Linked DNA regions of Orrella dioscoreae. The protein of the gene in region 1 interacts with the protein of each later gene in a pairwise test. Links are inferred from orthologs where the notes say so. Each region holds a gene or a part of one and is shown on either strand. Other genes may lie near its edges.

The links.
Region 2: the proteins of rpe (region 1) and eno interact in binary tests that used the Escherichia coli proteins (3 or more experiments, as listed by UniProt). The link is inferred for Orrella dioscoreae from one-to-one orthologs.

Annotation. Positions count from the first base shown.
Region 1 is NZ_LT907988.1:4,629,786-4,644,432, reverse strand. What follows is about bases 5,798-8,757. They hold rpe (ribulose-phosphate 3-epimerase), read right to left. Parts: upstream 7,665-8,757; coding sequence 6,930-7,664; downstream 5,798-6,929. Other genes in these bases: mltA (murein transglycosylase A), read left to right, coding at 8,162-8,757; apaG (Co2+/Mg2+ efflux protein ApaG), read left to right, coding at 7,736-8,110; ODI_RS21230 (phosphoglycolate phosphatase), read right to left, coding at 6,221-6,937; trpE (anthranilate synthase component I), read right to left, coding at 5,798-5,945. In the rest of the region: ODI_RS21255 (GMC family oxidoreductase), read left to right, coding at 1-1,426; ODI_RS21250 (PepSY-associated TM helix domain-containing protein), read left to right, coding at 1,643-3,265; ODI_RS21245 (DUF3649 domain-containing protein), read left to right, coding at 3,262-3,552; ODI_RS21240 (DUF3325 domain-containing protein), read left to right, coding at 3,549-4,328; more of trpE, read right to left, coding at 4,422-5,797; more of mltA, read left to right, coding at 8,758-9,463; ODI_RS21210 (UbiH/UbiF family hydroxylase), read left to right, coding at 9,460-10,629; ODI_RS21205 (DsbC family protein), read left to right, coding at 10,626-11,468; ODI_RS21200 (YqaE/Pmp3 family membrane protein), read left to right, coding at 11,553-11,747; ODI_RS21195 (D-2-hydroxyacid dehydrogenase family protein), read left to right, coding at 11,848-12,810; ODI_RS21190 (AI-2E family transporter), read left to right, coding at 12,925-14,064; ODI_RS21185 (sigma-70 family RNA polymerase sigma factor), read left to right, coding at 14,172-14,647. UniProt on the Escherichia coli protein: Catalyzes the reversible epimerization of D-ribulose 5-phosphate to D-xylulose 5-phosphate.
Region 2 is NZ_LT907988.1:1,602,636-1,617,276, forward strand. Bases 1-2,954 are described here. They hold eno (phosphopyruvate hydratase), read left to right. Parts: upstream 1-811; coding sequence 812-2,098; downstream 2,099-2,954. Other genes in these bases: kdsA (3-deoxy-8-phosphooctulonate synthase), read left to right, coding at 1-511; ODI_RS07445 (DUF1330 domain-containing protein), read left to right, coding at 522-806; ftsB (cell division protein FtsB), read left to right, coding at 2,212-2,568; ODI_RS07460 (hypothetical protein), read right to left, coding at 2,627-2,954. Also shown: more of ODI_RS07460, read right to left, coding at 2,955-3,361; Hsp33 family molecular chaperone HslO, read right to left, coding at 3,486-4,424; ODI_RS07470 (gamma carbonic anhydrase family protein), read right to left, coding at 4,472-4,993; ODI_RS07475 (acyl-CoA synthetase), read right to left, coding at 5,095-6,789; ODI_RS07480 (UDP-2,3-diacylglucosamine diphosphatase), read right to left, coding at 6,930-7,841; ODI_RS07485 (RDD family protein), read right to left, coding at 7,931-8,467; ODI_RS07490 (amino acid ABC transporter ATP-binding protein), read right to left, coding at 8,535-9,335; ODI_RS07495 (amino acid ABC transporter permease), read right to left, coding at 9,332-10,012; ODI_RS07500 (amino acid ABC transporter substrate-binding protein), read right to left, coding at 10,089-10,874; ODI_RS07505 (THUMP domain-containing protein), read right to left, coding at 11,331-12,956; ODI_RS07510 (CopD family protein), read right to left, coding at 13,009-13,431; ODI_RS07515 (2-keto-4-pentenoate hydratase), read right to left, coding at 13,536-14,354; ODI_RS07520 (DUF2784 domain-containing protein), read right to left, coding at 14,419-14,641. UniProt on the Escherichia coli protein: Catalyzes the reversible conversion of 2-phosphoglycerate (2-PG) into phosphoenolpyruvate (PEP). It is essential for the degradation of carbohydrates via glycolysis.

The DNA.
Region 1 (14,647 bases):
CGACCCGGGCCTGAACGGGCGCGTGCTGCGCTATCCGCGTGGCAAGACGCTGGGCGGCTGCTCCAGCATCAACGGCATGATCTACATGCGCGGGCAGGCGCGCGACTACGACCACTGGGCGCGGCTGACGGGCGAGGACGCCTGGCGCTGGGACAACGTCGTGCCCGCGTTCAAGCGCCACGAAGACCACTACCTTGGCGCCGATGCGCTGCACGGTGCGGGCGGCGAGTGGCGCGTGGAAAAACAGCGGCTGCGCTGGGACATCCTGGACGCCTTCGCCGAGGCCGCGCAGGAGGCCGGCATTCCGGCTTCGCCGGACTTCAACCGGGGCGACAACGAGGGCGTGGGCTATTTCCAGGTGAACCAGAAGAACGGCTGGCGCTGGAACACGGCCAAGGCCTTCCTGCGGCCGGCCTGCATGCGGCGGCCCAATTTCACCCTGTGGACGGGCGCGCAGGTCACGGGTCTGCGTTTCGAGGCTGGCGCCGATGGCCAGCCGCGCTGCGTGGGCGCCACCGTGCGCAAGGATGGCCAGGCGCACGTCGTGCGCGCGGCGCGCGAGGTGGTGCTGTGCGCGGGCAGCATCGGCTCGCCGCAGTTGCTGCAGTTGTCCGGCATCGGCCCGGCGGCGCTTCTGCGCGAGCATGGCATTGCGGTGGTGGCGGACCTGCCCGGCGTGGGCGAGAACCTGCAGGATCACCTGCAGATCCGCGCCGTCTATCGCATCCATGGCGCGCCCACGCTCAACATGCTGGCCGCCACGCTGTGGGGCAAGGCGCGTATCGGCATGGAATACGCCTTGCGGCGCAGCGGCCCCATGAGCATGGCGCCCTCGCAGCTGGGCGCCTTCACCCGCAGCGATCCGGGCCGCCCGTGGCCCAACCTGGAGTATCACGTGCAGCCGCTGTCGCTGGATGCCTTCGGCGAGCCCCTGCATCCCTTCGCGGCCTTCACCGCCAGCGTCTGCAACCTGAACCCGACGAGCCGCGGCTCGGTGCGCATCCGCAGCGCCCGCGCCGAGGATGCGCCGGCCATCGCGCCGAACTACCTCGGCACGGACGAGGACCGCCAGGTGGCGGCGGACTCCCTGCGCGTGACGCGCCGCATCGTGTCGCAGCCGGCGCTGGCGCGCTACCGGCCCGAGGAGTGGAAACCGGGCGTGCAATACCAGACCGACGAGGAACTGGCCCGGCTGGCGGGCGACATCGCCACGACGATCTTCCACCCCGTGGGCACGACGAAGATGGGGGCGGCCGACGACCCGATGGCGGTGGTGGATGCGCGCCTGCGCGTGCGTGGCGTGTCGGGCCTGCGCGTGGTGGACGCGGGGGTGATGCCGACGATCACCAGCGGCAATACCAACAGCCCGACCTTGATGATCGCGGAGAAGGCGGCGGGCTGGATCCTGGAAGAGACGGCGCCGTGACGGGCGTGCCCCGCTGGCGTCGATGCTGAACCTGGCCGGGCGGGAGGCTTGCGCGGCGACATCCCCGCGAATGATAATGCGAGTCTTTATTATTGTTGGCAGGTGGGCCCCGACGCCGGGGAACGGACGGCAAGGCGCGTAGGAGATCGTCCGGCTGCCACGCAGGAAAATCGCGCGACGAGGGCGGAGAAGGTGAAAGAGGGTTTCAGGCAATCGATGGCCTGGTTGCACACCTGGACGGGTGTCGTGGTCGGCTGGGTGCTGTTCTTCGTGTTCGTCACGGGCACTGCCGGCTACGTCGACAACGAGATCACGCGCTGGATGAAGCCCGAGCTGCCGCTGGCCGGCCAGGCGCAGAAGGGCGAGCGCGACACGCAGATCAGGCTGGCGCTGGACCGGCTGGAAACCGTGGCGCCGGGTGCCAGGAACTGGACGGTGACCTTTCCGCACCAGAGCCTGAATCCGCGCGGCGAGCATCCTTTCCTGATTTCCTGGGAAGACCTGCCCAGCCGCAACCATGAAGCGGGCCGACGCGGCAGCGAGATCCTGGATCCGGTGACCGGCGAGTTCAGCTTCGAGGCGGAAGGCCGCGCGACGGGCGGGGGCGGCCTGCTCTACCGCATGCACTACATCCTGCACTACATGCCTTACCAGACCGGCATCGCGCTGGTCGGCGCATGCACGATGCTGATGTTCCTGGCGATCCTGTCGGGCGTCATCACGCACAAGAAGATATTCACCGACTTCTTCACCTTCAGGCCCGGCAAGGGCCAGCGCTCGTGGCTCGACGCGCACAACGTGGTCAGCGTGATGTCCCTGCCGTTCTTCCTGATGATCACCTATACAGGCCTGATGTTCTTCGCCTTCGACTACATGCCCGCCGCGCGCGACGTGGTCTATGGCAGCACGCAGGCGGATCGCCAGGCGTATTTCCGCGAGGCATTTCCGCGCGACACGGGTCCGCACGATCCGATGGTCCGTCCCGCTGCCAACGTGGCCGAGCTCGTGGCGCGTGCAGAGGCCGAATGGGGCGTGGGCAAGGTGGCGGGAGTGAGAATGGCGCGCCCGCAGGGCGAGCCTGCCTATGTGGATGTCACGCGCGTGGTCGACGGCCGGCTCCTGGTCTACGTGGCGGACCGCCTGCGCTACAGCGCCGAGGACGGCCGTCCGCTGGCCCACGACGACAGGCGGTCGAACACCCAGAACGTCCGCGACGTGATGTTCAGCCTGCACGAGGGCCTTTTCGCCAACTGGTGGTTGCGCTGGCTCTATGTCGTCATGGGCCTGATGGGCTGCGCCGTCATCGGCACCGGGCTGGTTATGTGGACCGTCAAGCGCCGCACGCAGCACCAGAAGAAGCACGGGCCTTCGCGCCTGGATGCGGCGGGCCTGCGCGTCGTGGAAGTGCTGAACGCCGGGACGCTGGTGGGCCTGCCCCTGGCCGTGGCCGCCTATTTCTGGGCGAACCGGCTGTTGCCGGTCTCGCTGGGCAGCCGGCCCGACTGGGAGGCGCATTGCATGTTCCTGGCGTGGGGCTGGAGCTTCCTGTATGCCTCGTTGCGGCCGCTCAAGCGCGCCTGGCTGGAACTGCTGTGGCTCACCGTGGCGGCGTATGCCTTGCTGCCGGTGCTCAATGCGCTGACGACCCAACGCCACCTGGGCGTGACGCTGCCCCATGGCGACTGGGGCCTGGCAGGCTTCGACCTGTCCATGCTGGGCCTGGCGGCCATCTTCGCGTACATCGCCCACAAATTGCGCCGGCGCTGGCTGGGTGCGGTGGCGCAGGCTCGCCCGGCAGCCGGCGCCGTCCCTGTCACCGCCCGGGAGTCGACGACATGAGCGCCGTGACGGCTCGCTATCGCCTCCTGGTGCTCTCGCGCATCGTCGTGGCGGCGCTCGGTGGTTACGCGCTGGCCTCGGCCATGGCGGTGTTGCTGGCGCTGGCGTGGCCCTTGCCGCGTGCCGAAGCCGTCATGGCGTCCACCCTGCTCAGCTTTGTCTGGTATGCCGTGGCGGTGATCTGGGTGTTCAGCGTGCGCAGCGTGCTGCGCGCCTGGATCGGCATCCTGGGCGTCACCGCCGTGTTGTCCCTGCTGTGCTGGCTGTTGTCGGGGAGCGCGCCATGATGCTCAACCTGTCGGTGGCGCTGATCGCGCTGGCCGGATTCGTCTGCCTGGCCCTGGCCGCCGAGCGCCAAGGTGAGCAGCTGCTGGGCCGGGTGCCGCTGCCCGCGTTCAGGCGGGGGTGCCGCACGGCGGGCTGGCTCTTGCTGGGAGCCGCCCTGCTCATCTGCCTGGAAGGATGGGGTGACACGATCGGCGGCGTTGCCTGGGTGGCCTGGATTGGCGTCGTCTCCGCCTTGCTGGTGTTCGCGTTGCCGCGCTGGACCGAGAAACCTGCGCGGCCACTTCCCATCGAGGCATCGGCGCCGCTTTCCGCAAGGCGTCGCTGGGTGGCCGTGGTCGTGTTGTGCGCGGTGCCGGTATTGTTCGGCATCGCGCTGGCGCAGGCGCCGGTCAAGCCGGTGTTGCGCGACGACGCCTTGCATGGCGAGATCGGGCCCTGGACGTTCAGCCTGGCCGAAGCAGACCTGGACGCGCCGCAGATGATCCTGGGCGAAACGCCGTTCAAGAAGTACCAGTTGCGCTTCTGCGAGGCCTGCGATGCGCAGATCCGTGCCGCTTACCTGAAGGTGCACAAGCCGCGCTCCTTGCGCGGCGCGGGCATCACGTTCGGCGGCGCGCGTTGGGATCGCAGCGTCGAGATCCAGCTGCCCTCGCGCGGCGGGCCCGAGACCGAGGTCTGGCTGACGGTGGAGGGCAAGGACGGGTCCGTGCACCAGCGCGGCTGGCGCATGGACGAGATCTCACCCGCCACCGCGCGCTGGTACGCCCAGCGCTAGGGCAGGGCAACAGACCCCCACGCCGCGCCTTCGGCTTGCTGCCCCCCGAGGGGGCGCCTTTTGCCTTGGGACGGCCCGGCGGCAAAGGGACCGTCAGAACGGCTCGTCCAGCCCTGCCTGCACCTGCTCGGCCGCGCGCAGCACGGCGCGCGCCTTGGCTTCGGTTTCCAGCCATTCCTTTTCGGGATCCGAATCGGCCACGATGCCGGCGGCCGCCTGCACATACAGCATGCCGTTCTTGATGACGCCCGTGCGGATGGCGATGGCCACGTCCATTTCGCCGCCGTAGCTGAGATAGCCCGCCGCGCCGCCATAGATGCCGCGGCGCACGGGTTCCAGTTCGTCGATGAGTTCCATGGCGCGGACCTTGGGCGCGCCCGTCAGCGTGCCCGCCGGGAAGGTGGCGCGCAGCACGTCCATGCTGCTCATGCCCGGCAGCAGCGTGCCGTTCACGTTGGACACGAGATGCATCACGTGCGAGTAGCGCTCGATGACCATGGTGTCGGTGACTTCCACCGTGCCGGTGCGCGCCACGCGGCCGACGTCGTTGCGGGCCAGGTCGATCAGCATCACGTGTTCGGCGCGTTCCTTGGGATCGGCCAGCAGTTCTTCCGCCAGCGCCGCGTCTTCCTCGGGTGTGCCGCCGCGCTTGCGGGTGCCGGCCAGCGGGCGGATGGTGACCCGGCTGGCCGCCTCGCCCTCGACGGTGGAGACGGCTTCCTGGCGCACCAGGATCTCGGGCGAGGCGCCCACCACCTGGAAGTCGCCGAAGTTCCAGAAGTACATGTAGGGCGAGGGGTTCAGCGAGCGCAGCGCGCGATACAGCGACAGCGGCGCATCGCTGAAGGGCTTGGCGATGACCTGTCCCACCTGCACCTGCATCAGGTCGCCCGCGGCGATGTATTCCTTGGCGCGGCGCACGGCGGCCAGGTAGTCGTCCTTCTTGAAGTCGCGGCGTGCCTCGGTCTGCACGCTGGCGTGGCTGTAGGGGATGTCCACCGGCTTGCGCAGTTGCGCGCGCAGCGCCTTCAGGCGTTGCTGGGCCTGGGCATAGGCCTCGGGCTGGCTGGGATCGGCATACACCATCAGGTAGGTGCGGCCCGCCAGGTTGTCGACGATGACGAGTTCGTCGACGTGCATCAGCATGATGTCGGGCGTGCCCTCGTCCATGCCGGCGGGGAAGGGCTTGACCGCCGGTCCCAGGCGCGGCTCGATGTGGCGCACGGTGTCATAGCCGAAGTAGCCGGCCAGGCCGCCCGCGAAGCGCGGCATGCCGGGGCGCAGCGCCACCTTGAAGCGTTGCTGGTATTGCTCGATGAAGGCAAGCGGATCGCCCTCGTGGGTTTCGGCGACCTTGCCGTCGCGCAGCAGTTCCGTCTTGGTGCCATGGGCGCGGATGACGGTGCGCGCGGGCAGGCCGATGAAGGAGTAGCGGCCGAAGCGTTCGCCGCCCACCACCGATTCCATCAGGCAGCTCATGCGGCCGCCTTGCGGGCCGGCGTGGGCCAGCTTCAGGTAGATGGCCAGCGGGGTGTCGAGGTCGGCGTAGGTTTCCGCCACCAGCGGGATGCGGTTGTAGCCTTGGGCGGCAAGGGCCTTGAATTCGATTTCGGTCATGGGAAGCGTCTCTCGGTTCTGCCTGATGTTCTTGAAAGTGCCGCCCCGCCGCTACCCGATCCATGCTGCCCCCGGGCTGGCCGAGGCGGCATAAAAAAGCCCGGCCATTTCTGGGTCCGGGCGGGCGACTTGCGGGTTACTGCTGGCGGCCTGTGCGCGGTAAGGCGCGCGGCCGGTGCGTGATCACCACCCGGACGACGAACGCCACCAGCGCCAACGGGCGCTGATGACGGTCTGGAGTCGGGTGGCGGTCATGGATACGAGGGTTATGGGTGTCAGGATGCCGGCACGGCGCTGGGATCAGCGGCCCAGCGCGCGGCGTCCAGGAGCGAGGCAACTATACCATCGACGTCCAGCGTCCGGACGTCGCGGCCTTCGTTGTAGCCATACGGCACGGCCAGCACGCGGCAGCCCGCCGCGCGGGCGGCCACGGCATCGTTGATGGAGTCGCCGATGGCCAGGCTGCGCCCGGGCGTGACGCCCAGCCGTTCGCACGCGTGCAGCAGCGGCATGGGGTCGGGTTTCTTTTTCGCGCAGGTGTCGCCGCAGACGACCACCTGGAAGAAGCCCGCCAGCCCGGTGCGCGCCAGCAGCGGCTCGGTGAATTCGGTGGGCTTGTTGGTGACCACGGCCAGGGCGATGCCCTGGTCGCGCAGCGCCTTCAGGCCGTCCAGCACGCCGTCGTAGACCTGGGCCTTGTCGCCGTTGACCAGGTGGTAGTGATGGCGGAACGAGGCCAGGCCGCGCTGCATCAGGTCCTCGTCGACCTCGCCGCCGTCCAGGTTGGCGGCCAGCGTGCGGCGCACGAGGTTCTCGATGCCCTTGCCGACGAAGGTGGCCAGCACGTCTTCCCGCAGCGGCGCTTCGCCCAGGTCCACGCGCATGGCGTTGGCGGCGAAAGCCAGGTCGGGGATGGTGTCGAGCAGGGTGCCGTCCAGGTCGATCAGGGCGGCGTCGAAGGCGCGTCCGGCGGTGTGTTGAACCTCAGCCACGGCTGGCTTCTCCTTGGGCGATCTGTTGGCGCATGGCGTCGATGACGCCGCGATAGTCGGGCTTGCCGAAGATGGCCGAGCCCGCCACGAAGGCATCGGCGCCGGCGGCGCGGATCTCGGCGATGTTGTCCACCTTCACGCCGCCATCGACTTCCAGGCGGATGGGCTGGCCGCCCTCGGCCGTCCAGGCGTCGATGCGCGCGCGGGCGGCGCGCAGCTTGGGCAGCGCCGAGGGCAGGAAGCCCTGTCCGCCGAAGCCGGGATTGACTGACATCAACAGAATCATGTCCAGCTTGTCCATCACGTGGTCCATCCAGTCCAGCGGCATGGCCGGGTTGAACACCAGGCCTGCCTTGCAGCCGTGATCGCGGATGAGGGCCAGCGTACGGTCCACGTGACGGGATGCATCCGGGTGGAACGTGATCATGTTGGCGCCCGCCTTGGCGAACTCGGGAATCAGCGCGTCCACCGGCTCGACCATGAGGTGCACGTCGATGGGCACCTGCACGTGCGGGCGGATGGCCGCACAGACCATGGGGCCGATGGTCAGATTGGGAACGTAATGGTTGTCCATGACGTCAAAATGAATCCAGTCGGCGCCAGCGTCGACGACGGCGCGGACTTCCTCGCCCAGGCGGGCGAAGTCGGCCGAGAGGATGCTGGGGGCGATGACGGCAGGCGGGAGGGAGGAAATGTCGGACATGTGGGCGGGCAGGGGCGAAGGCATAATGTGCCATTATTGCAGTTCGGCGCCGGGCCTGCGCCCGGCCCCGGGCGTGATTACCGGATCCAAGGCCAGTGAAATCCTACGACCTCACCGTTACCGTGACGCCCCGCTATGTCTCCGACCAATCGGACCCGGCCCAGCGGCAGTATGTGTTCGCCTATACGGTGCGCATCACCAACACGGGCGAACGGCCGGCGCAGGTCATCGCGCGGCACTGGATCATCACCGATGGCGAACAGCGCCAGCAGGAAGTGCGCGGCCTGGGCGTGGTGGGGCAGCAGCCGCTGCTCGCGCCCGGCGAAACCTTCGAATACACCAGCGGCTGTCCGCTCCCCACCCCGGTGGGCACGATGCGCGGCGCCTATCACTGCGTGGGCGAGAACGGCATTCCGTTCGACGTACCGATCTCCGAATTCGTGCTGGCCATGCCTCGCACGCTGCATTGAGTGTCTATGAAATCTGGCGGGTCTCGTAATCCAATCCTCGGCGGCGCAAGCGTGCGCCGCGCGTTCTGTGTCCTGGCAGGTGTCGTATTGGCGGGTTGCGCCTCGCCGCCGGCGCCGGACGACACGGCGCCCAGCGTGCCGGGCATGCCGGGCGCCAAGCCGCTGCCGGCGGAGGGTCCCTTGACCGTGCCGCCCCTGTCGCGCCTGCCCGACACCACGCCGCGCAAGCTGGCCGGCGGTTTCACCCAGGCCACCTGGCGTGATCTGCCGGGCTGGGACGCCGACAACCTGGAACAGGTCTGGGAGGGCTTCCTGCGCAACTGCCGCGGCCTGATGCGGCCCACGGGCGGCTCGCTGACGGCGCCCGCGCGCGCCGCGCCGCGCGACTGGCAGCCCGTCTGCGCCATTGCCGCCGATCCGGCGCGCGCGCCGGCGGCCGGCGACACCGCCGCCGTGCGCCAGTTCCTGCAGACCTATCTGCAGCCCTGGCGCGTGCTGGGCGCCGATGGCAAGCCGGCCGCCAACACCGTCACGGGCTACTACGAACCCCTGGTGCGCGGTTCCCGCGAGCAGGGCGGCAAATACCAATGGCCTTTGTATGCCGTGCCCAAGGACCTGCTGGTCATCGACCTGGGCGGGCTGTATCCGGAACTGGCCGGCAAGCGGGTGCGCGGCAAGCTGCAAGGCCGCCGTGTCGTGCCCTACGACACGCGGGAACAGATCAACGCGGGGGCCGAGAAGCCCGCCGTCCTGGCCTGGATCGACGATCCGGTAGACGCCTTCTTCCTGCAGATCCAGGGCTCGGGCCGCGTGGCGTTGACGGGCGGGCCGGGCGCGGGCGACACGATCCGCCTGGCGTACGCCGATCACAACGGCCATCCGTATGGCTCGGTGGGCAAGTGGCTGGCCGACAAGGGCGAGCTGCCCCTGGCCCAGACCTCCATGCAGAACATCCGCCTGTGGGCCCAGCGCAATCCGGGCCGCGTGAATGAAATGCTGAACGTGAACCCCGCGATGGTGTTCTTCAGCGAGGAAGCCATTACCGACCCCAGCGCGGGCCCGCGCGGCGCCTATGGCGTGCCGTTGACCGAGGCGCGCTCGGTGGCCGTCGACGCGTCCTTCGTGCCGCTGGGCACGCCGGTGTTCCTGGCCACCACCCGCCCTGCTTCGCAAACCGCCATGAACCGCCTGGTGTTCGCACAGGACACGGGCGCGGCCATCAAGGGCGCGGCGCGCACGGACTTCTACTGGGGCTATGGCGACGCGGCCGGGGAACAGGCCGGTCGCATGAAGCAGCGCGGCCAGATGTGGGTGTTGTGGCCCAAGGCGGCGGGCCAGCCGAAAGCGCGATGAGCCAATCCGACATCGTCGTCTGCGGCTCGGGCATCGTCGGCCTGGCTTGCGCCCTGGCGCTGGCGCGACGCGGCCAGTCGGTCAGCCTGCTGGGCCCGCGCGTGCCGGTGCCCCCTGCCGGCGCGCTGTATCACCCGCGCGTCTACGCCATCTCGGCGGCCAGCCAGCGTTTCCTGGCGGGCTTGGGCGTCTGGGACAGCCTGCCCGCCGCGCGCATGGCCGAGGTGCAGGCCATGGACGTCCGCGGCGACGCGGGCGGCCAGGTCGTGCTGCATGCCTGGCAGGGCACGCGCGCGCAGCTGGCCTGGATCATGGAGTCGGGCGAGATCGAGCGCGTCCTGGCGCAGGCCGTGCAGATCTATGGCATTCCCTGGCGCGACGAGCGTTGCGTGGGAGTTGAAAATGGCGAGCTGCTGACCGAGTCCGGCGTGCGCCTGCGCCCGGCCCTGACCGTGGCGGCCGATGGCGCGCAATCCCGCCTGCGCGCCGCCGCGGGCGTGGCAGTGCGTTCGCGTTCGTATGAGGCCGTGGGCCTGGTCACCCACCTGGACGCCCAGCGCCCGCATGGCGGCACGGCCTACCAATGGTTCCGCGAGGACGGTGTGCTTGCCCTGCTGCCCATGCCCGACACCGAGCAGGGGCCGCAGGTGTCCATGGTCTGGTCCATGAAGACGCCGTTGGCGCGCGCGCTGCAGGGCCTGCCGGCCGAGGCGCAGACGCAGGCGCTCATCGAGAAGCTGGGCGCGGCCACGGGCGGGGTGCTGGGCGCCTTGCGCCCGCGCCAGCCCATGCACGGTTTCGACCTGACGCTGGCCACCACGGATATGATCGGGGAGCGCTTCGCGCTGGTCGGCGACGCCGCCCACCGGCTGCATCCCCTGGCGGGGCAGGGACTGAACCTTGGCCTGTCCGACGTCGAGGCGCTGGTGCGGGCCGTGGCGGACCGCGAGTCCTATCGTTCCGCTGGCGATCCGCAAGTGCTGCGGCGCTACCGGCGTGCGCGGGCCGAGCCCGTGTTCGCCATGAAGTTCGCCACCGACGGCCTGCACCGTCTGTTCGATACGCCCGCCGCGCCGGTGGCGTGGTTGCGCAATACGGGCATGCAGGTCATCGAGCGGCTGCCTTTCGTCAAACGGCAATTGATTGCCCGCGCTTCGGAGTCATGATGCAAGTCTTTTCACTGGCCACCTTCCGCCGTGTCGCCGCGCTGGCGCTGTTGTCCGTCGGCCTGGCCATCGGCGCCGCGCAGGCGCAGTCCACCGCGCCGCTGTCCGCGGCCGGGCAGGCGGCCGTCGATGACGTCATCAGCAAGGCTGCCGATGACGCGGCCGACGCGGCCATCGCCGCCAACGTCCACGAGCGCTTCGTGTCGCGCTTTCCCGGCGCGCCGGTTACCGACGTGCGCGCCACGCCCTACGGCCTTTATGAAGTGAACCTGGGCGGCGACCTGGTCTACACCGACGAGGCCGTGCGCTTCGTGCTGGACGGCACGCTCATCGACGCGGAAACGCGCCGTGACGTGACCCGCGCGCGCAAGGAGGAACTGAGCCGCATCGCCTTCGACGACCTGCCGCTGGCGCTTGCGCTCAAGCAGGTCAAGGGCAAGGGCGAGCGCCGCATCGCCATCTTCGAGGATCCCAACTGCGGCTATTGCAAGCAGTTCCGCCGCACGCTGGAAGAGGTCGACAACCTGACCGTGCACACCTTCCTGCTGCCCATCCTGTCGCCCGATTCGCACGTGAAGGTGCGTGACGTCTGGTGCAGCAAGTCGCGCGAGAAGACCTGGGACGACTGGATGCTGCGCGGCAAGGTGCCGCCCGCCGCCACCTGCGACGACGTGGGTGGCGAGGTGGTGGCCCTGGCGCAGAAACTGATGGTGCGCGGTACGCCCGCGATCTTCTTCGACGACGGCTCGCGCGCCAATGGCGCGTTGTCGCTGGACGCCTTCAAGACGCGCCTGGACGCCGCCGCGCAGGCCGCGCCCAAGGCCGACGCCCGCAAATAAATAATCCCATTTCCGCCTGAAGGCACTTCCCCTTTCCTGGGGCGTCGATCCGGCGCCCCCTCCCTGACCTCAAAGAGTCCTGCCATGCGTCTCATCCTTGCCATCCTGTTGCCCTGGTTCCAGTTCTTCACCATCGGGCGGCCGTTCGCGGGCATCATCTGCCTGATCCTGCAGATCACGCTGATCGGCTGGATCCCCGCCGCGATCTGGTCCGTGTACGCGCTGAGCCAATACAAGACCGACCAGAAGATCGAGCGCGCGATGTCCGGCCGCCAGTAGGTGGCCGTCGGCGTGTGAACGCCAGCAAGCCCATGCGAGCCGGGGCAGGTGCCCGTGCCCGCATGCAGGGCGGCGCAGACCGCCAGATCGAGGAGCCGCCATGAAGATTGCCGTCCTGGATGATTACCTGAACGTTGCCCGCGGCCTGGCCGATTGGGGCGGCCTGGCCGAGGCCGAGGTCGTCTTTTTCGATGCGCCGCTGCCCGCGGATGACGCGGCGCGCGCCAAGGCGCTGGCGGGCTTCGACGTGATCGTCGCGATGCGCGAGCGCACGCCCTTCGACGCGGGCCTGCTGTCCCGGCTGCCCGCGCTGCGCCTGCTGGTGACCACGGGCCTGCGCAACAATGCCATCGACATGGCGGCCTGCCGTGCGCAGGACGTCGTGGTCTCGGGCGCGCCCGGCCATCCCGACAGCGTGGGCGCCACGGCCGAGCTGACCTGGGCATTGATCCTGGCCCTGTTCAAGAACGTGCCGGCCGAAGCGGCGAACATGCGCGCCGGCCTCTGGCAGACGGCCATTCCCGCCAGCGTGGCGGGCAAGCGGCTTGGCCTGGTCGGGCTGGGCAACCTGGGCCAGCGCGTGGCCCGCGTGGGGCAGGCCTTCGGCATGGACGTGGTGGCCTGGAGCCCCAACCTGACGGACGCGCGTGCCGCGCAGGCGGGCGTGCAGCGCGTGGACAAGCAGGCGCTCTTCACCTCCTCCGACGTGGTCTCCCTGCACCTGGTGCTGAGCGAGCGCACGGCCGGCGTCGTCGATGCCGAGGCGCTGGCGGCCATGAAGCCCTCTGCGTATCTCGTCAACACCGCGCGCGCGGGACTGGCCGACCACGACGCGCTGGTGCGCGCGCTTACCGGCAGGCTCATCGCGGGCGCCGGGCTGGATGTGTATCCGCAGGAGCCGCTGGCCGCCGATGACCCGCTGCGCCGCCTGGACAACGTGGTGCTGACGCCGCACCTGGGCTATGTCACGCCTTCCAACTTCGTGGCCTTCTATGGCAATGCCGTCGCCGCCATCGCCGCCTGGCGCCGGGGCGAGCCCATCCATGTGCTGAACGCCGCGTAAACCCCCATGCGCGATGCCCGCGCTGCCGCCGTTGACCGGCAGTGGCAGCGGCGGATCGCGTTCGCCCGGTATAGTCCCGCTGACACCCTGCTTAAAGAAGACCCAGAGATCGCCATGCCTCCCGTGCTTCCCGCCTTCCTCGTCGCCCGCTGGTTGTTGCTGCTGATCCTGCTGGCGGGCGTGTATTTCTTTGGCGGCTTCCTGGTCCCCGTGCTGGCCGCGCTCATCGTGGGCCTGGCCAGCTGGCCGCTCTACCAGCGCTGGCTGCGGGCCTGCGGTGGCCGCAACATCCTGGCCGCCAGCGTCGCCATCACGGTGGTCATCGTGGTGGCCGTGGTGCCGCTGTCGATGGCCCTGTCCTATGCCATCAAGGAGGCCAGCAACGCCATCGCCTGGCTGCTGGCCGCCAACCGCGACGGCGTGGCCGTGCCGAACTGGATCCTGGCGCTGCCGATGGTGGGCGAGCGCATCGCGCCTTACTGGAACGAGTACCTGGGCCATCCCCACGCGCTGGGCGACTGGGTGCAGGCCGTCAGCGGCCAGCACCTGGGCAACATCTACCGGGTGGTGCTGTCCCTGACGGGCAATGCCTTCAGCCTGGCGCTGAACGTGCTGTTCCTGCTCATCACGCTCTTCTTCGTCTACAAGGACGGCGACCGTATCGTGGCGCAGCTGGATCTCCTGGGCGAGCGCATCCTGCCCAAGCGCTGGCAGCGTTTCTCGCGCATGGTGCCGGCCACCGTCAGCTCCACCGTCACCGGCATGGGCCTCATCGCCATCGGCGAAGGCGTGGTGCTGGGCCTGGCCTACTGGATCGCCGGCGTGCCGTCGCCCGTGCTGCTGGGCGTCATCACCGGTTTCATGGCGCTCATCCCCGGCGGCGCGCCCCTGTCCTTCACGCTGGTCTCGCTGTACCTGGTGGGGTCCGAGCAACTGGTGGCGGGCGTGGCGCTCTTCGTGTGGGGCACGGTAGAACTCTTCATCGTCGACAAGACCCTGCGGCCCAAGCTGGTGGGCGGACCCGTCAAGCTGCCGTTCCTGCCGACGTTCTTCGGCCTGGTGGGCGGAGTGAAGACCATGGGCATCGTCGGCCTGTTCGTGGGGCCGGTGCTGATGGCCCTGCTGGTCGCCGTCTGGCGCGAATGGCTGTTGGACGTGAAGACCAATTCCGATGCGCACCGTCTGGAATCGGCGGAAGGCGACGGGCAGGTGTCCCTCGTCGAGGGCGGACCTCGCAACGAGGACAGGCGCTAGGCGCCGCAAGGGGCGCCCCAGGGGGCTTATTTCCGGCAATGATAATTGTTATCATTGCCGGATTCTGGCGCTGATCCTCAGGGCCAACAGCCAGTCCGCGCGCCGCGATGCATGCCCCCGCTCCCGACCTATCCCGCCACGAGGCGACCGAGACGCTTTACGTCCAGCATCATCGCTGGCTGGCGAACTGGTTGCGGCGCCGCATGCACGGCGATGACCAGGCCGCCGACCTGGCGCAGGATACCTTCCTGAAGCTCCTGGACGCGCGCGAGACGCCCACCTTGCGCGAACCCCGGGCGTTCCTGGCCACCATCGCGCGGCGCGTGCTGGCCAACCACTATCGCCGCCAGGCCATCGAAGAGGCCTACCTCGACAGCCTCGCCTCCCAGCCCGATCTGCATGCCCCCAGCCCGGAGACCCGTGCCTTGGTGCTGGAGGCGCTGTGCCAGATCGACCAGGCGCTGGACGGGCTTCCCGCCCCCGTGCGTCGCGCGTTCCTGCTGGCGCAGCTCGAAGGCCTGGGCTATGCGGAGATCGCCTGCCAGCTGGGTGTCACGACGCGAACCGTCGGCAACTACATGGC
Region 2 (14,641 bases), 3.0 Mb from region 1 along the record:
CCAGACCGACTTCATCCGCGCCTGCGCGGCCAGCGGCAAGCCGGTCAACATCAAGAAGGGCCAGTTCCTGGCGCCGCAAGACATGAAGCAGGTGGCCATCAAGGCGCGCGAGGCCTCGCTGGCCAGCGGCAACGACGGCCGCAACATCATGGTCTGCGAGCGCGGGGCGTCCTTCGGCTACAACAACCTGGTGTCGGACATGCGGTCGCTCGCCATCATGCGCGACACCGGCTGTCCGGTGGTGTTCGACGCCACCCACTCGGTGCAGCTGCCGGGCGGGCAGGGCACGTCCTCGGGCGGCCAGCGCGAATTCGTGCCGGTGCTGGCGCGCGCGGCCGTGGCCGTGGGCGTGGCGGGTCTCTTCATGGAAACCCACCCGAACCCCCGCGAGGCCATGTCCGACGGCCCGAACGCCGTGCCGCTGGACAAGATCGAAGCCCTGCTGGAGACGCTCGTGGCGCTGGATGCGGCGACCAAGCGAGCGGGCTTCATCGAAAACGCTTTCAACTGAAGGAGCCGCCTTGAGCGCCTATCTCATCGCCGACGTCTCGGTGAGCAACCCGCAGCAGTATGAAGACTACAAGCGACTGTCGTCGCAGGCGATGGCCGAGCATGGCGCCAAGGTGCTGGTGCGCGGCGGCCAGACCCAGCACCTGGAAGGGCGCGAACCGGGCCGCACCGTGCTGCTGGAGTTTCCGAACGTCGAGGCGGCGCAGGCCTTCTACGAGTCCGAGACCTACCGCGCCGCCCGCCAGGCACGCGAGGGCGCGGCCGTCATGAATATGTTCATCGTTCAAGGGATCTGAAGATCATGAGTGCAATTGTCGACATCATCGGCCGCGAAATCCTCGATTCGCGCGGCAACCCCACCGTCGAATGCGACGTGCTGCTGGAGTCCGGCGCCATGGGCCGCGCGGCCGTGCCCTCGGGCGCGTCCACCGGCGCGCGCGAAGCCATCGAGCTGCGCGACGGCGACAAGGCCCGCTACCTGGGCAAGGGCGTGCTGCGCGCCGTGGAAAACCTGAACACCGAAGTGTCCGAAGCCCTGATGGGCCTGGATGCCCAGGAACAGACCTTCGTCGACCGCACCCTGATCGAGCTGGACGGCACGGAAAGCAAGGAACGCCTGGGCGCCAACGCGCTGCTGGCCGCCAGCATGGCCGTCGCCCGAGCGGCGGCCGACGAGTCCGGCCTGTCGCTGTACCGCTACTTCGGCGGCAGCGGCGCCATGAGCATGCCCGTGCCGATGATGAACGTCATCAACGGCGGCGCGCACGCCAACAACACGCTGGACATGCAGGAGTTCATGATCCTGCCGATCGGCGCGACCAGCTTCCGCGAGTCGCTGCGCATGGGCGCCGAAGTGTTCCACGCCCTGAAGAAACTGATCCACGACCAGGGCATGTCCACCGCCGTGGGCGACGAAGGCGGCTTCGCCCCCAACGTGGCCAACCACGAAGCGGCCATCCAGCTGATCCTGCGCGCCATCGAGAACGCCGGCTATGAAGCCGGCTCGCAGATCGCCCTGGGCCTGGACTGCGCCAGCTCGGAATTCTTCCGTGACGGCAAGTACCACCTGGCCGGCGAAGGCGGCGTGTCGCTGTCGGCTCAGGAGTTCACCAACCTGCTGGCCACCTGGTGCGACAAGTACCCGATCATCTCGATCGAGGACGGCATGGCCGAGAACGACTGGGAAGGCTGGAAGCTCCTGACCGACCAACTGGGCAAGCGCGTCCAGCTGGTGGGCGACGACCTCTTCGTCACCAACACCAAGATCCTGAAGCAGGGCATCGACCAGGGCGTGGCCAACTCGATCCTCATCAAGATCAACCAGATCGGCACGCTGACCGAAACCTTCGCCGCCATCGAGCTGGCCAAGCGTTCGGGCTACACCGCCGTGGTCTCGCACCGTTCGGGCGAAACCGAGGACTCCACCATCGCCGACATCGCCGTGGCCACCAACGCCATGCAGATCAAGACGGGTTCGCTGTCGCGTTCGGACCGCATGGCGAAGTACAACCAGCTGCTGCGCATCGAGGAAGAGCTGGCCGAAGTCGCCCACTACCCCGGCCGCGAAGCCTTCTACAACCTCCGCTGACCCCTCACGTGATGCTCGCTCCAATCCAGGGCGCAGCGGAGCCGGCTTTGCCGGTCCACCAGCGCCGCCCCCCTGGGGGGGAGGCGCGCAGCGCCTCGGGGGGGCGCTAAACCATGCGTTTGCTATTCCTGGTCCTGGCTGCCCTGTTGTGCCTTATCCAGTACCCATTGTGGCTGGGCAAGGGCGGCTGGTTCACGGTCTGGGACCTGCAGGGCCAGGTGGCGGCGCAGCGCGAGGTCAATGACGGCTTGCGTACGCGCAATGCGGCGCTGGACGCCGAAGTGCGCGATCTCAGCGACGGCACCGAAGCCGTCGAGGAGCGCGCACGCGGCGAACTGGGCATGATGCGCGACGGCGAAGCCTTCGTGCAGATCCTGCCGCCGGGCGTGGCGCCCCCCCAGATCACGGCGCCGCCGCCGCCGAAGAAACCTGGGGCTGCCGCGCCCCCTGCGCGCCAGGCGCCGCGATAGCAAACCCGCCTCTGGCGGGTTTTTTGCTGCAGGCCTGTCGTGGGTGTCGTGGCGAGGTTCAAGGCGCCATCACGATCTCTCCCTGTGCCTGCGACCAGTCTGCCGGCCACGTCGACAGGCTCTGCATCGTCAGCTGCAACTCCAGCACGATGGGCAGCAGGCCCGCGCGTGCCATGGCCTGGCCTTCGGCATCCCGCCGTTCCCTGCCCAAGGCCCGTGCCAGCGCGCCCAGGCCGGGCGTGAGCGGCGCATGCAGGTAACGCAGTCGCAGATGCAGCACCGCGGCGTCGAAGACGGTGTCGCCCGAGCGGGGCCCCCGGCCGCCGGGCCAGCGTTGCCGATGCGCCGCGTGGCGTTCAGGCAGGTAGTCCGGCGACAGCGCGTCCACCGGGGCGGCGTGGAAACCGCCGCTGCGATTGCCACCGTTGAAGTCCAGGAAATGCGCGCGGCGCGGCGACAGGATGTCGATGCGCCAGGCCGGCAGGCCAGCGGCCTGCGCACGCCGGACATGCGCCTGGCGCAGCCGGGCGCGTGCGCCGGTCGGGGAGGCCGTGGCATAGAGCGGCAGCAAGCCGGTCTCGAAGGCATCCGCCATGCTGCCCGGCGCCAGCCCCGCCGTGCTGCCGGCACGCGCCGCTTCCAGCAGCGCCACGCCCAGCAGTTGCCGCGTCCGGTGCCAATGCGCGGTCTCCAGTGCGGCCAGGGCAAGCCCGAGCAGCACGGTGGCCGCGACCGTGAACTCGATCATGGCCGCGCCATGCGAGGCAGGAGGAAGGGAGGGGAGCGGGCGCATGACGGACAGTCTGCGCAAGGCCTGGTCCCGCGTCGATGCGGGCTTGCCGCGACGGATGTTCGTGCGCGGGCGGCGTCAGGACGAGCTTGCGGCGCCAGGCGCGCCGCCCGGCGTCATCCGCGCGTCAGTGCAGCGTCGGCGTGCCGCTGCCGTCTTCGGCGGGCTTCAGCGGGTCGCCCAGGAACAGTTCCGCGCAGTCCACCGGATCGAAGGAATAGGGCTTGCCGCAGAAGTCGCAGGTGACGTCGACCTTGCCGCGTTCTTCCAGGATGGATTCGACTTCCTTGGCGCCCAGCATGCGCAGCATGTCGGCCACCTTCTGCTTCGAGCACGGGCAATGCCAGCGCACGGGCAGCGGCTCGAAGGCCAGCAGGCTTTCTTCCCAGAAGAGGCGGCGGATGATGGTGTCGCTGTCGGTCGACAGCAGTTCCTCGGCCTTCAGCGTGCCCGCCAGGTGACAGGCGCGGTCCCAGGCGTCCAGGTCGTTGCTGGCCAGTTGCGTGTCGGTGCCGTGGCCACCTTCGCCGGGCAGGCGCTGCAGCAGCACGCCGGTGGCCTTGGCGTCGTCGGCCGCCAGCCACAGGCGGGTGTCCAGCTGCTCGGAGGCCAGCATGTAGTGCTCCAGCACCTCGGCCACGGTCTCGCCTTCCAGCGGCACCACGCCCTGGTAGGCGGTCTGGCCCGGCAGCTTGTCGCGCGGGTCCAGCACGACGATGAAGCGGCCCTTGCCATGCGTGTTCAGCAGGCTTTGCAGCGTGCCGTCCTCGGGCAGTTCATGGTCTTCGCGCAGCTTCACGGTGGCGCGCAGGCTCAGGTCGCCGCGGCATTCCACCACCAGCAGGGAGATCGGGCCGTCGCCGTGCATCTGCAGCACCAGCGAGCCGTCCAGCTTCAGGTTGCCGGCCAGCAGCGTGGCGGCGGCCACCAGTTCGCCCAGCAGCTTGCGCACGGTGGGCGGATACTGGACGTGCGACTGGGCATGACGCCAGGTGTCGCGCAACTCGGCGATCTGCACCTTCACCTGGCGGTCTTCGAAGAGGTATTTCTTGAGCGTATCGGTCATGGGAGGATGTTAGCCGATCCGCCTGCGGCCACTCCCCCGATGAGCCCTCAGCCGATGCGCTTGAGCTGCTGGCGGTATTCCCGGCCGCGCTCGACGTAATGCCGGGTGTTCTTGTGCATGTTGGCGATCTCGTCGGCGGACAGCTCGCGCACGACCTTGCCGATGCCGATGACCAGCGAGTTGTCGGGAATCTCGCGGCCTTCCGGCACGATGGCGCCCGCGCCGATGAGGCAGTTGCGGCCGATCACCGCGCCGTTCAGCACGATGGCCTGCATGCCGATCAGGGCGCCATCCTGGATGGTGCAGCCGTGCAGCATGGCCTGGTGGCCCACCGTCACGTGCTTGCCCACGGTCAGGGGCGAGCCCTTGTCCACGTGCAGCACGCTCGATTCCTGGATGTTGCTGCCTTCGCCGATCACGATGGGCTCGTTGTCGCCGCGGATGGTGACTTGCGACCAGATGCTCACGCCCGCACAGAGCGTGACGTCGCCGATGATGTCGGCCGATTCGAAGACGAAGCTGTCTTCATGGATGGTGGGGGTCTGCGCGTTCAGTTGATAGATGGCCATGTCTCGTGGTCTGCCGCGTGGCCGCGGTCTGGAAGGGGAAAGGAGAAGCCGGCCCGGGGAGGCCGGCTGCGTGGCCGGCAGGGGCTGCCGGCGAGGGGCGATCAGGTTGGCGTGCTAGTGGTCAGCGGGGGGAGGCCGGCGGGCAGGCCTGCACGGCCTTGCTCGCGCAGGCGCAGCACCCGGCGCTGCACCTTGCCGGTGGCGGTCATGGGCAGGGCGTCGAGGTACTCGATGTCCTTGGGGTACTGGTACGGCGCGAGCCGCGTGCGCACGTGCGCCTGCAGCAGCTCGGTCAGCTCGGCCGGGTCGCGCTGGGCATAGTCGGGGGTCAGCACGACATAGGCCTTCACCACGTTGCCGCGCTCGGCATCGGGCTTGGGCACCACGGCGGCATTGGCGACCGCAGGGTGGTCGATCAGGCAATTCTCGATTTCACCCGGCCCCACCCGATAGCCCGAGGTCTTGAAGACGTCGTCGGCGCGGCCGGCGTACCAGAAGTAGCCGTCCGCATCGATGCTGGCGAGGTCGCCCGTGCGGCACCAGTCGCCCGAGAACTTGGCCTGGGTGGCGGGCTCGTTGCGCCAGTAGCCCAGGAACAGGATGGGGTCGGGATGGCCGTGGATGTCGTGGCGGTTCAGCGCGATCTCGCCGACCTCGCCCGTCTTCACGGGCTGGCCCAGCTCGTCGAGCACCGCGACCTGGTGGCCCGGATAGGCGCGGCCCATGCTGCCCGCGCGTGCGGGCCACTTCTGGCCGCTGTTGCCGATCAGGTAGTTCATCTCGGTCTGGCCGAACATCTCGTTGGGCGTGATGCCCAGCGCGTCCCGGCACCAGTTGAAGACCGCCTCGCCCACGCTCTCGCCCGCGCTCATGATGCTGCGCAAGGCCAGGCGGTACTGCGCGCGCGGTTCGGGCACGGCCTTCATCATCATCTTCAGCGCGGTGGGGAAGAGGAAGGTGTTGGTGACGCGGTAGCGTTCCAGGATCTCGAAGGCGCGCTCGGGGGTGAAGCGGCCACGCGCGCCGACGATGGGCGTGCCGAAATAGAGGCTGGGCAGCAGCGCGTCCATCAGGCCGCCGGTCCAGGCCCAGTCCGCGGGCGACCAGAAGACGTCGCCCGGCTGCGGGAACCAGTCCTGCGAGGCCACGAAGCCGGGCAGGTTGCCGATCAGCACCGCGTGCGGCAGCAGGGCGCCCTTGGGCGCGCCGGTGGTGCCGGAGGTATAGAGCAGGATGGCGGGATCCGAGGCGCGGGTATTGGCCGGGCGGAAATGCGGCAGTTGGCGCGCCAGCAGCGAGCGCCACGGCAGGATGTGTTCGTCCTTGACGTCGATGCCGATGATCTGGCGCACGGCGGGGCAACGGTCGGCGGCGGCCAGCAGGTTGGCGCAGGAGCTGTCGTCCACGATGGCGACGCGCGCTTCCGAGTCGCGCAGGCGCTGCTCCAGGGCATCGGGACCGAACAAGGGGGACAGCGGCAGGACGACGGCGCCCACGCTGTGGATGGCGATGTGGGCGACGACGGTTTCGGGGCGCTGCCCCAGCGCGACCGCCACGCGGTCGCCACGGCCCACGCCCATGCGGACCAGGCCGTTGGCGAGCTGGTTGGCGGTTTCGGCCAGGCGGGCGTAAGTCCAGACTTCCCGGTTGCCGGCTTCGTCCTCGATGTAGAGGGCAATGCGGCGGGCGTCCAACGAACTGTCGGCCCAGCGATGACAGCAGGCCTGGGCGATATTGAAGGCCGGCGGCACCAGCCAGCGAAACGAGTGGTAGAGCGCCTGGTATTGGTCGGTCATGGCCCTGTGCAGCAGCGCGGGTTACACCTTGCGGAGGTCACGGGCACGAGCCGGGCGCCAAGGCCAGGGCCGGCGCCCGCGCCGACGTTCTTTCAAGGTGCAAGCATGACCCAGGAGGCCGCTAACTGCAAGAACGCGGCTCAGCTTCCCGCATTGTCTAAGGGTTTGTACGGATGCTTGCCGTGGCGGCGCAGCGAGGACGGCAGCGCGGGCAGGGCCAGCGGGCGCGGCGTGTGGGGCCGAGCCGCCTGCTGGCGCCCCAGGCGTTCCACCGGCACGTGCGACCAATCCAGCAATTCCAGCTTGCCATCGTGGTGTTCGGCCAGGGCCGACAGGCTTTCCACCCAGTCGCCGTCGTTGCAATACAGCACGCCCTCGACCTCGCGGATCTCGGGGCGGTGGATGTGGCCGCAGACCACGCCGTCCAGGCCGCGCTCGCGGGCGGAGCCCGCCAGCGCCTGCTCGAAGTCGGTCATGAAGGCCACGGCGTTCTTGACCTTGTGCTTCAGGTATTGCGACAGGGACCAATAGGGCAGGCCACGGCGGCGGCGCAAGGCGTTGTAGTGGTTATTCAGCCACAGCGCGAAGGTGTAGAGCCGGTCTCCCACGTGGGCCAGCCACTTGCCGTGCTGGATCACGTGATCGAACTGGTCGCCGTGCAGCACCAGCAGGCGCCTGCCATCGGCGGTCTGGTGGATTTCCTCGTCCTGGATCTCGATGTCGCCGAAAGCGTAGCCGATGAAGTCCCGGGCGAATTCGTCGTGGTTGCCGGGGATGAAGACCACCCGGGTGCCGTGGCGCGCCATGCGCAGGATCTTCTGCACGACGTCGTTGTGCGAGCTGGGCCAGTGCCAGCTGCGGCGCAGCGCCCAGCCATCGACGATGTCGCCGACCAGATACAGGGTCTTGGCCTGGTTGTGCTCCAGGAAATCGAGCAGGAAGTCCGCCTTGCACCCGGAGGTACCCAGGTGGATGTCGGAGATCCAGAGCGTGCGCCAGTGGGTGATCTTGGGGGAGGTCACGATGGCTTCCTGTAGTGGGGGCTTGTCCACTATGGAACCATTTTGCGGTGACCACCCTGTGACCGAGCGGTGACGGGCTTATGACAGGGACCCCGGGAGGGCGTCCCCGCAAGGCGGCATCAGGCTGCGGCGGGGACCGCGGGCTGGGTGCTGACCAGGCGCGTGCCGGCCAGCCTGTCATGCAGGAATTGCCCGCCGTCGCGGCCGCCCCACGTGCCCAGGAAGTTCATGAACGGGGTGAAGACGATGAGGCTGTTGGCCGAGGCCCAGCCCGTGCTGGCCGACAGGGCCCAGACGCCGGCGGCGGCCGCCAGCGGCAGCACCCACATGAGCACGTAGCGCAACACCAGCCGGCCCAGGCCGGGGATGGCGCCGCGCGCATCCACCAGGCGGATGTGCCAGGTCTTCATGGGCAGGGTCTGCCCGCCCATGCGCCAGCACAGCAGGAAGTAGGCGCCGATGGCCAGGAACACCATGGCCTGGCGGGCGTGGCGCAGCGTCAGGCCGTGCCGGCTCTGGGTCAGCGTATCGAAGAGATAGGTGGCAAGGAACACCACGGCGAAGAGCAGCACGCCTTCGTACATCATGCAGGCGAAGCGGCGCAGGCGCCCGGGCACGGGGGCGGTGGCATCGAGGATGGGGGCGGTCTGGCTCATGATGGGGACGTATTATCCCGGAAAACCGCCGCCTGGCCTTGCGCTTTCCTTGCGCTGGCGCAGGACTTCAAGGCGAGGCGGGGGCGGGCTGGTCCGCCCCCGCCTCGGCCCAATCCGCCGGCAAGGCATTGCCGGCCAGCGTCGAGACGAAGGCCGCCGTGCGCGGGTGGGTCGAGGCCTGGAACAACTGCCGCGGCGTGCCGGCCTCGACCAGCGCGCCGTTCTCCAGGAAGGCCACCTGCTGCGAAATGGCGGCGGCCAGGCGCAGGTCGTGCGTGGCCATCAGCATGGTCATGCCTTCGGCCGCCAGCGCGCGCAGCACGTCGACGACTTCACCGGCCAGGGTCGGATCCAGCGCCGAGGTCGGTTCATCGCACAACAGCACGCGCGGCGAGGGCGCCAACGCGCGGGCGATGGCGACGCGCTGCTGCTGGCCACCCGAGAGCGTGGCGGGCCAGGCATCTGCCTTGGCGGCCATGCCGACCTTCTCCAGCAGCTGCATGGCGCGTTCGCGGGCCTGGGCGCGGCGCCATTTCTGCACGGTGACCAGGCCTTCCATGACGTTTTCCAGCGCGGTCCGGTGCGGGAACAGCTGGAAGTTCTGGAACACCATGCCGGTCTGGCGGCGGACCTGTTGCAGCGTCTCGGCCGGCAGCCGCGCGCCGGTGAACGACACCGACACCTCGCCCAGTTGCAGGGCGCCGCGCTCCGGCACTTCCAGCAGGTTCACGCAGCGCAGCAGCGTGCTCTTGCCGCTGCCCGAGGGCCCGATCAGCGAGGTGACGCTGCCTTCGGGAATGGCCAGGTCGACGCCGTGCAGCACGGTGTTGCCGTCGAACTGCTTGACGATGCCTTGCAGTCCGATCATCGCAACTTCCCGGCGAAGGTGGCGTGCTGGCCGTAGCGCCGCTCCAGCCGTGTCTGCGCGGCCGACAGCACCGAACTGAACAGCAGGTAGATCAGCGCCGCCAGGACATACAGCACCAGCGGTTCATAGGTGACGGCCGCGATGCGCTGGGCCTGCTGGAAGATTTCGGGCACGGTCAGCACCGCAGCCAGCGAGGTGTCCTTGACCAGCGAGATGAAGGAGTTGGCCAACGGCGGCACGGCCACGCGCGCGGCCTGCGGCAGCACCGTGCGCCGCATGGCCTGGCCGCGTGACATGCTGAGCGAATAGGCGGCTTCCCACTGGCCCTTGGGGATGGATTCGATGGCCGCCCGGATCACTTCCGAGTTGTAGGCGCCCACGTTCAGCGTGAAGCCGATCAGCGCGGCGGGTAGCGGATCCAGCACGATGCCCACGCTGGGCAGACCGTAGAAAATCACGAAGAGCTGCACCAGCAGCGGCGTGCCGCGGATCAGCCAGACGTAGAAGCGCACCAGCTGGACCAGTGGCCAGGGGCCGAACAGCCGGATCAGCGCGACCAAGAAGGCCAGGGCCAGTCCGGCGGCGAAGGACAGGAGGGAAAGAGGAACGGTGAATTCCAGTCCTGCCTGCAGCAATGGCCAGAAGGAATCTGCCATCAGCTGCAGCCAGGCCGGCACCACCGATGTCACGGTGTCGGTCGGCATGCGGGGCGGGCGCTACCTGCTTGGGTAAGGGCTTGCGGCAGGGGAAGTCTTATTGCGTCGAGACGTCGACGCCGAAATACGTTTCCGAGATCTTCTTGTAGGTGCCGTCGGCGCGGATGTCCTTCAGGGCCTTGTTGATGGCGTCGCGCAGTTCGGGGTTGTTCTTGCGCAGCAGCACGCCCGAGGCGTTCACGTCCTTGCCGGAAGCATAGGCCACGGCCTGCACCGGCGCATTCGGTTTCTGCTTCTTGAAGTCCAGGTAGGACAGCTTGTCGTTGACGGTGGCGTCCACGCGGCGCGACAGCAGCAGGTCCACCGATTCGTTGAAACCCTGCACCGGCACGATCTCGGCGCCGTAGGACTGCGCGAGCTTGCCGAAATTGCTGGTCAGCGTGTTGGCCGAGCGCTTGCCCTTCAGGTCCTCGAAGGTCTTGATGCTGGTGTTGTCGTTGCGCACCACCAGCGCGGCGGGCGAGGTGATGTAGGCGTCGGAAAAGTCGTACTTGGCCTGGCGGGCTTCGGTGATGCCGACCTGGTTGATGACCGCGTCGTAGCGCTTCACATCCAGCCCGGCGATCAGGCCGTCCCATTTGCCTTCGACGAATTCGGCTTTCACGCCCAGGCGTTCGGCGATCGCGCGGCCGATCTCGACGTCGAAGCCGGTGAGCTTGCCGTCCTGATGGAAGCTGAAGGGGGCATAAGTGCCCTCGGTGCCGATCTTGATCACGCCGGCCTTGCGGATATCGTTCAGGCCCGACTGGGCATGGGCCACGCCCAGGGCGGCAAGCTGAAGGAGGCCGGCGGCCAGCACGCTGCGGAAGGAAAGGGAAATCATCGCGAGGCTCCGAAAAGGGCGGCTGCCCGGGAAAGGATGCGCTCACTGTAGCAATGGCCCATTCTGCCAACAACGACGATTTTCAGTTGGTTTAATTTCTATAAGTTATTAGTGAATGTGCTCGGGCGGCAGAAAAAAGCGAAAAAAAAGCCCATCGAAACCGATGGGCTTAAAAAGGGGCCTTGGCAGCCCCCAAGGGGAAAAACGGCTCACTGCAATAACGCTTACTGCAAGAATTCTGTACTGCGGAATACTTTAAGACCTTTGTCAGACGGCAGGTAGCGTTGTTTCGCTTGGTCACTGCATGCACCGTGTCGAGGCGTGCCGTGGACCCCTCCGTCTGGAAAACAGCGCACTGATGCTGTCGTCTAGGGTTAACCCGAATTATAGGGATAACCCTTTTGGAACGCAATCTTTTGGTGCGTCGCAGCGCGACGTTGCACCGTGACAACGAATTCATGCACCATCTTTGTGCCGATTGCTGCCTTCGACCAGGTCGAAGGCGAACAGGCGGCAGTCCAGCGCGCCATTGTGCACGGGCGTGCGGCGGTGGGCCTTCAGCCGCAAGGCCTGCGGGAATTTCAGGTCGCTGGTGATGACGTTCAGGTGCCAGCCGGCATAGTGGCGCTTCAGTTGCGCGGCCCACTCCGGCCACAGCGTTTCCTGCGCGTGCATGTCCAGGCGTTCGCCATAGGGCGGATTGGTCACGATCCAGCCGCTGTCGGCGGGCGGCTGGGCCGTGCGCGCGTCACCCACCTCGAAGCGGATGGTCTCGGCCGACAGCCAGGCGCGCTCGGCGTTGCGTTGCGCGGCGGCAATGGCGGCAGGGTCGCGGTCGATGCCCACGAGCGGCGCCTCCAGCTGCGGCAGCACATTCGCCCGCGCTTCCTGGCGCAGGCGATCCCAGGCGCGGCTGTCATGGTCGCGCAGCCGCTCGAAACCGAAAGGACGCGAAATGCCGGGCGGCACGCCCAGGGCGATCCAGGCGGCTTCGATGAGGATCGTGCCGCTGCCGCAGAACGGATCCATGAGCGGCGCGGCCGGGTCCCAGCCAGCCAGCGCCAGGAGGCCGGCGGCCAGGTTCTCGCGCAATGGGGCTTCGCCCTTGTCCAGGCGCCAGCCGCGCTTGAAGAGCGATTCGCCCGAGGTGTCCAGGTAGAGCGTGGCGGTCTCGGCGGTCAGGAAGAGATGCACGCGCGCGTCGGGGCGCACGGTGTCGATGCTGGGACGCTCGCCTTCGCGGTCACGCAGGCGGTCGCAGATGCCGTCCTTGGCGCGCAGGTTGCAGAACTGCAGGCTCTTCATGGGGCTGCGGATGGCCGAGGTGTCCACGCGCAGCGTGTGCTCGGGCCCGAACCAGCGTTCCCAGGGCGTGGCGCGAGCCAGTTCCAGGATGTCGTCCTCGTGCTGGATCGGCGCGTGCGCCACCTGCACCAGCACGCGCGTGGCCAGGCGCGAATACAGGTTGGCGCGTTCGACGCCGGTCCAGTCCGCGGTGAAGCGGGCGCCGGCGCGGTCCGCCTGCGCATCCTCGAAGCCCAGGGCCTGCAGCTCGATGGTCAGCGCCTCTTCCATGCCTTGGGGGCAGGGAGCGAAGACGGTGTAGCGCTCGCTGTCGTCGCGGGCACGAACGGCGGCGTGCGCACGCGGTGCCGGGCGCGGCGCCGGCCGGGCGTCCTGGGTTGCCTCGTCTTCCAGGAGGTCATCCCAGGACGCGGCAACGGGCGCATCGTCGTGCACCCGGGCGGGACGGGGGCCGGCACCCGTCCCGCCAGCAGGGCGCGTGTCGCGGCGCGTTTCGCGCTGTCCGTCACGCTGCATGTTGCGCAGCGGCCTGCCGCCTTCGCGCGGCGCGCGCGTGGGGGGGCCGGCGGAAGCGGCGTCGCTGCGGCGCGGGGCGGGCGTGTCGTCCGCGCGCCGTGCCGATGACTGTTCCTTCACGCGCACCTGCTGCGCGACCTGGCGCGCGCGCGCGCCGGTCCGCTTGCGCGGGCCGTCATCGTCGCTGGCCGGGGTGGCGCTGCGTTTGACGGTTTTCAGCGACAGCGTTTTGCGCGGAGGATCCGCATCTTGGGAGGACATGGGCAGGACTCGAAAAAATGACGAACCGCGCGCGCGGTCCGGACAGAATCAATCAGAACGGCTTGACGACCACGAGCGCCACGATGGCCAGCAACAGCAGGACCGGCAACTCGTTGAACCAGCGGTAGAAAACATGCGAACGGGTGTTGGCGCCGCGCTCGAACTTGCGCAGCAGCACGCCACAGCCGTGGTGATAGCCGATCAGCACCAGAACCAGCGTGAGCTTGGCGTGCATCCAGCCATTGCCAGCGCCCATGCCGATGCCATAGCCGGCAAACAGCCACAGGCCGAACAGCACGGCCGGAATCGCCAGGATCGTGGTGAAGCGATAGAGGCGGCGGGCCATGCCCAGCAAACAGGACTGCACCGCCGGGTCGCCCTGCTGCGCCAGGTTCACGAAGATGCGCGGCAGATAGAACAGGCCGGCGAACCAGGACGTCACGAAGACGATGTGCAGCGTTTTGACCCAGAACATGGCGGTCCTTCGATATCAGCTAGGCGAAGCCCGGATTGTAGAGCGTCGCCAGGACCGAGGTCCGCCTGCGTGCGCCGCGCCGGCGTGGCGCGGCATCCGGCGCGTCAGGCCGGCTGGGGCGTGGCGCCCACGATGCGTCCGCTGATGCGGGCGGCATTGGCGAAATGGGCCTCGAAGGTGTCGCCGACGGCCACCGGATGGATGCCGGTGCTGGCGCCGGTCGAGATCCAGTCGCCCGCCTTCAGGGCGATGCGGCGGTCCGCCAGGGTGTTGATGAGGAACAGCAGCGCCGAGACCGGGCCGCCGGGGATGCGGGCCGCGTCGCCGGCGCCCGCTTCCTGGCCGTTGATGGAAATGCGGGTCGTCCAGTTTTCCAGCGGCTGCGAGAAGAAATCCTTCAGCTCGTCGCCGACCACCAGCCCGGCGTTGTTGCCGAAATCACTGATGACGGCGCCAGGCCCCAGCGGGCTCAGGTTCTTCAGCGGGCTGCCGGCCAGTTCGATGGCGGCGTGCACGCCGCCCACGTAGTCGCCGATCTCGGCAGGGCGTTCGAAGTGCATGCCGACCGGCACCGGCTTGGCGATGCGGATGGCGAACTCCACTTCCACGGCGGCATAGCCGCCTTCCACCACGGGCACCTGGGCGCTGTCGGTCTGCCAGACGTTGCCGGCCAGCACGGGACCGACCAGGCGCTCGGCGGGGAATTGTTCACGCCATTGCGGCTGCACCGCGGCCACTTTCCAGCCGCCGACGGGGCCGGGCCAGGCGGCCAGCGCCACGTCCTGGATGTGGTACGCGGCCGCCAGCGTGGCCGGCGTCACGTCACCGGGATAGGCGGCCAGGGCGGTGGCACTGAGGCGGCCCTGGCGGAAGGCTGCGGCGATCTGTTCGGCGGTGAGCGGATTGCGGGCGTCGGCGGTCATGGAGGCGGCTTGTCTCGTCGGTTGTAGTGGAGGGGCGTAGCAGCAGCGTGGCGCCAGGGCATTGTTACACAGGGCCGCGCGCCTCGCCACGCTGGCGCCGGACGCGCCGCCAGAGCCAGCCGTACAGCACCGCGTTCAGCGTGACGACGCCCACGCCCAGGCCCACCTGCACGGTGCGCGTCAGGCCTTGCGGATAGATCGCGGCCAGCAGGTAGTGTTCGATGAATCCGCCCGAGTATCCGGCCTGGCCCGCCTGCGCACGCAGGTCGTTCTCCAGCGGCGTGAGC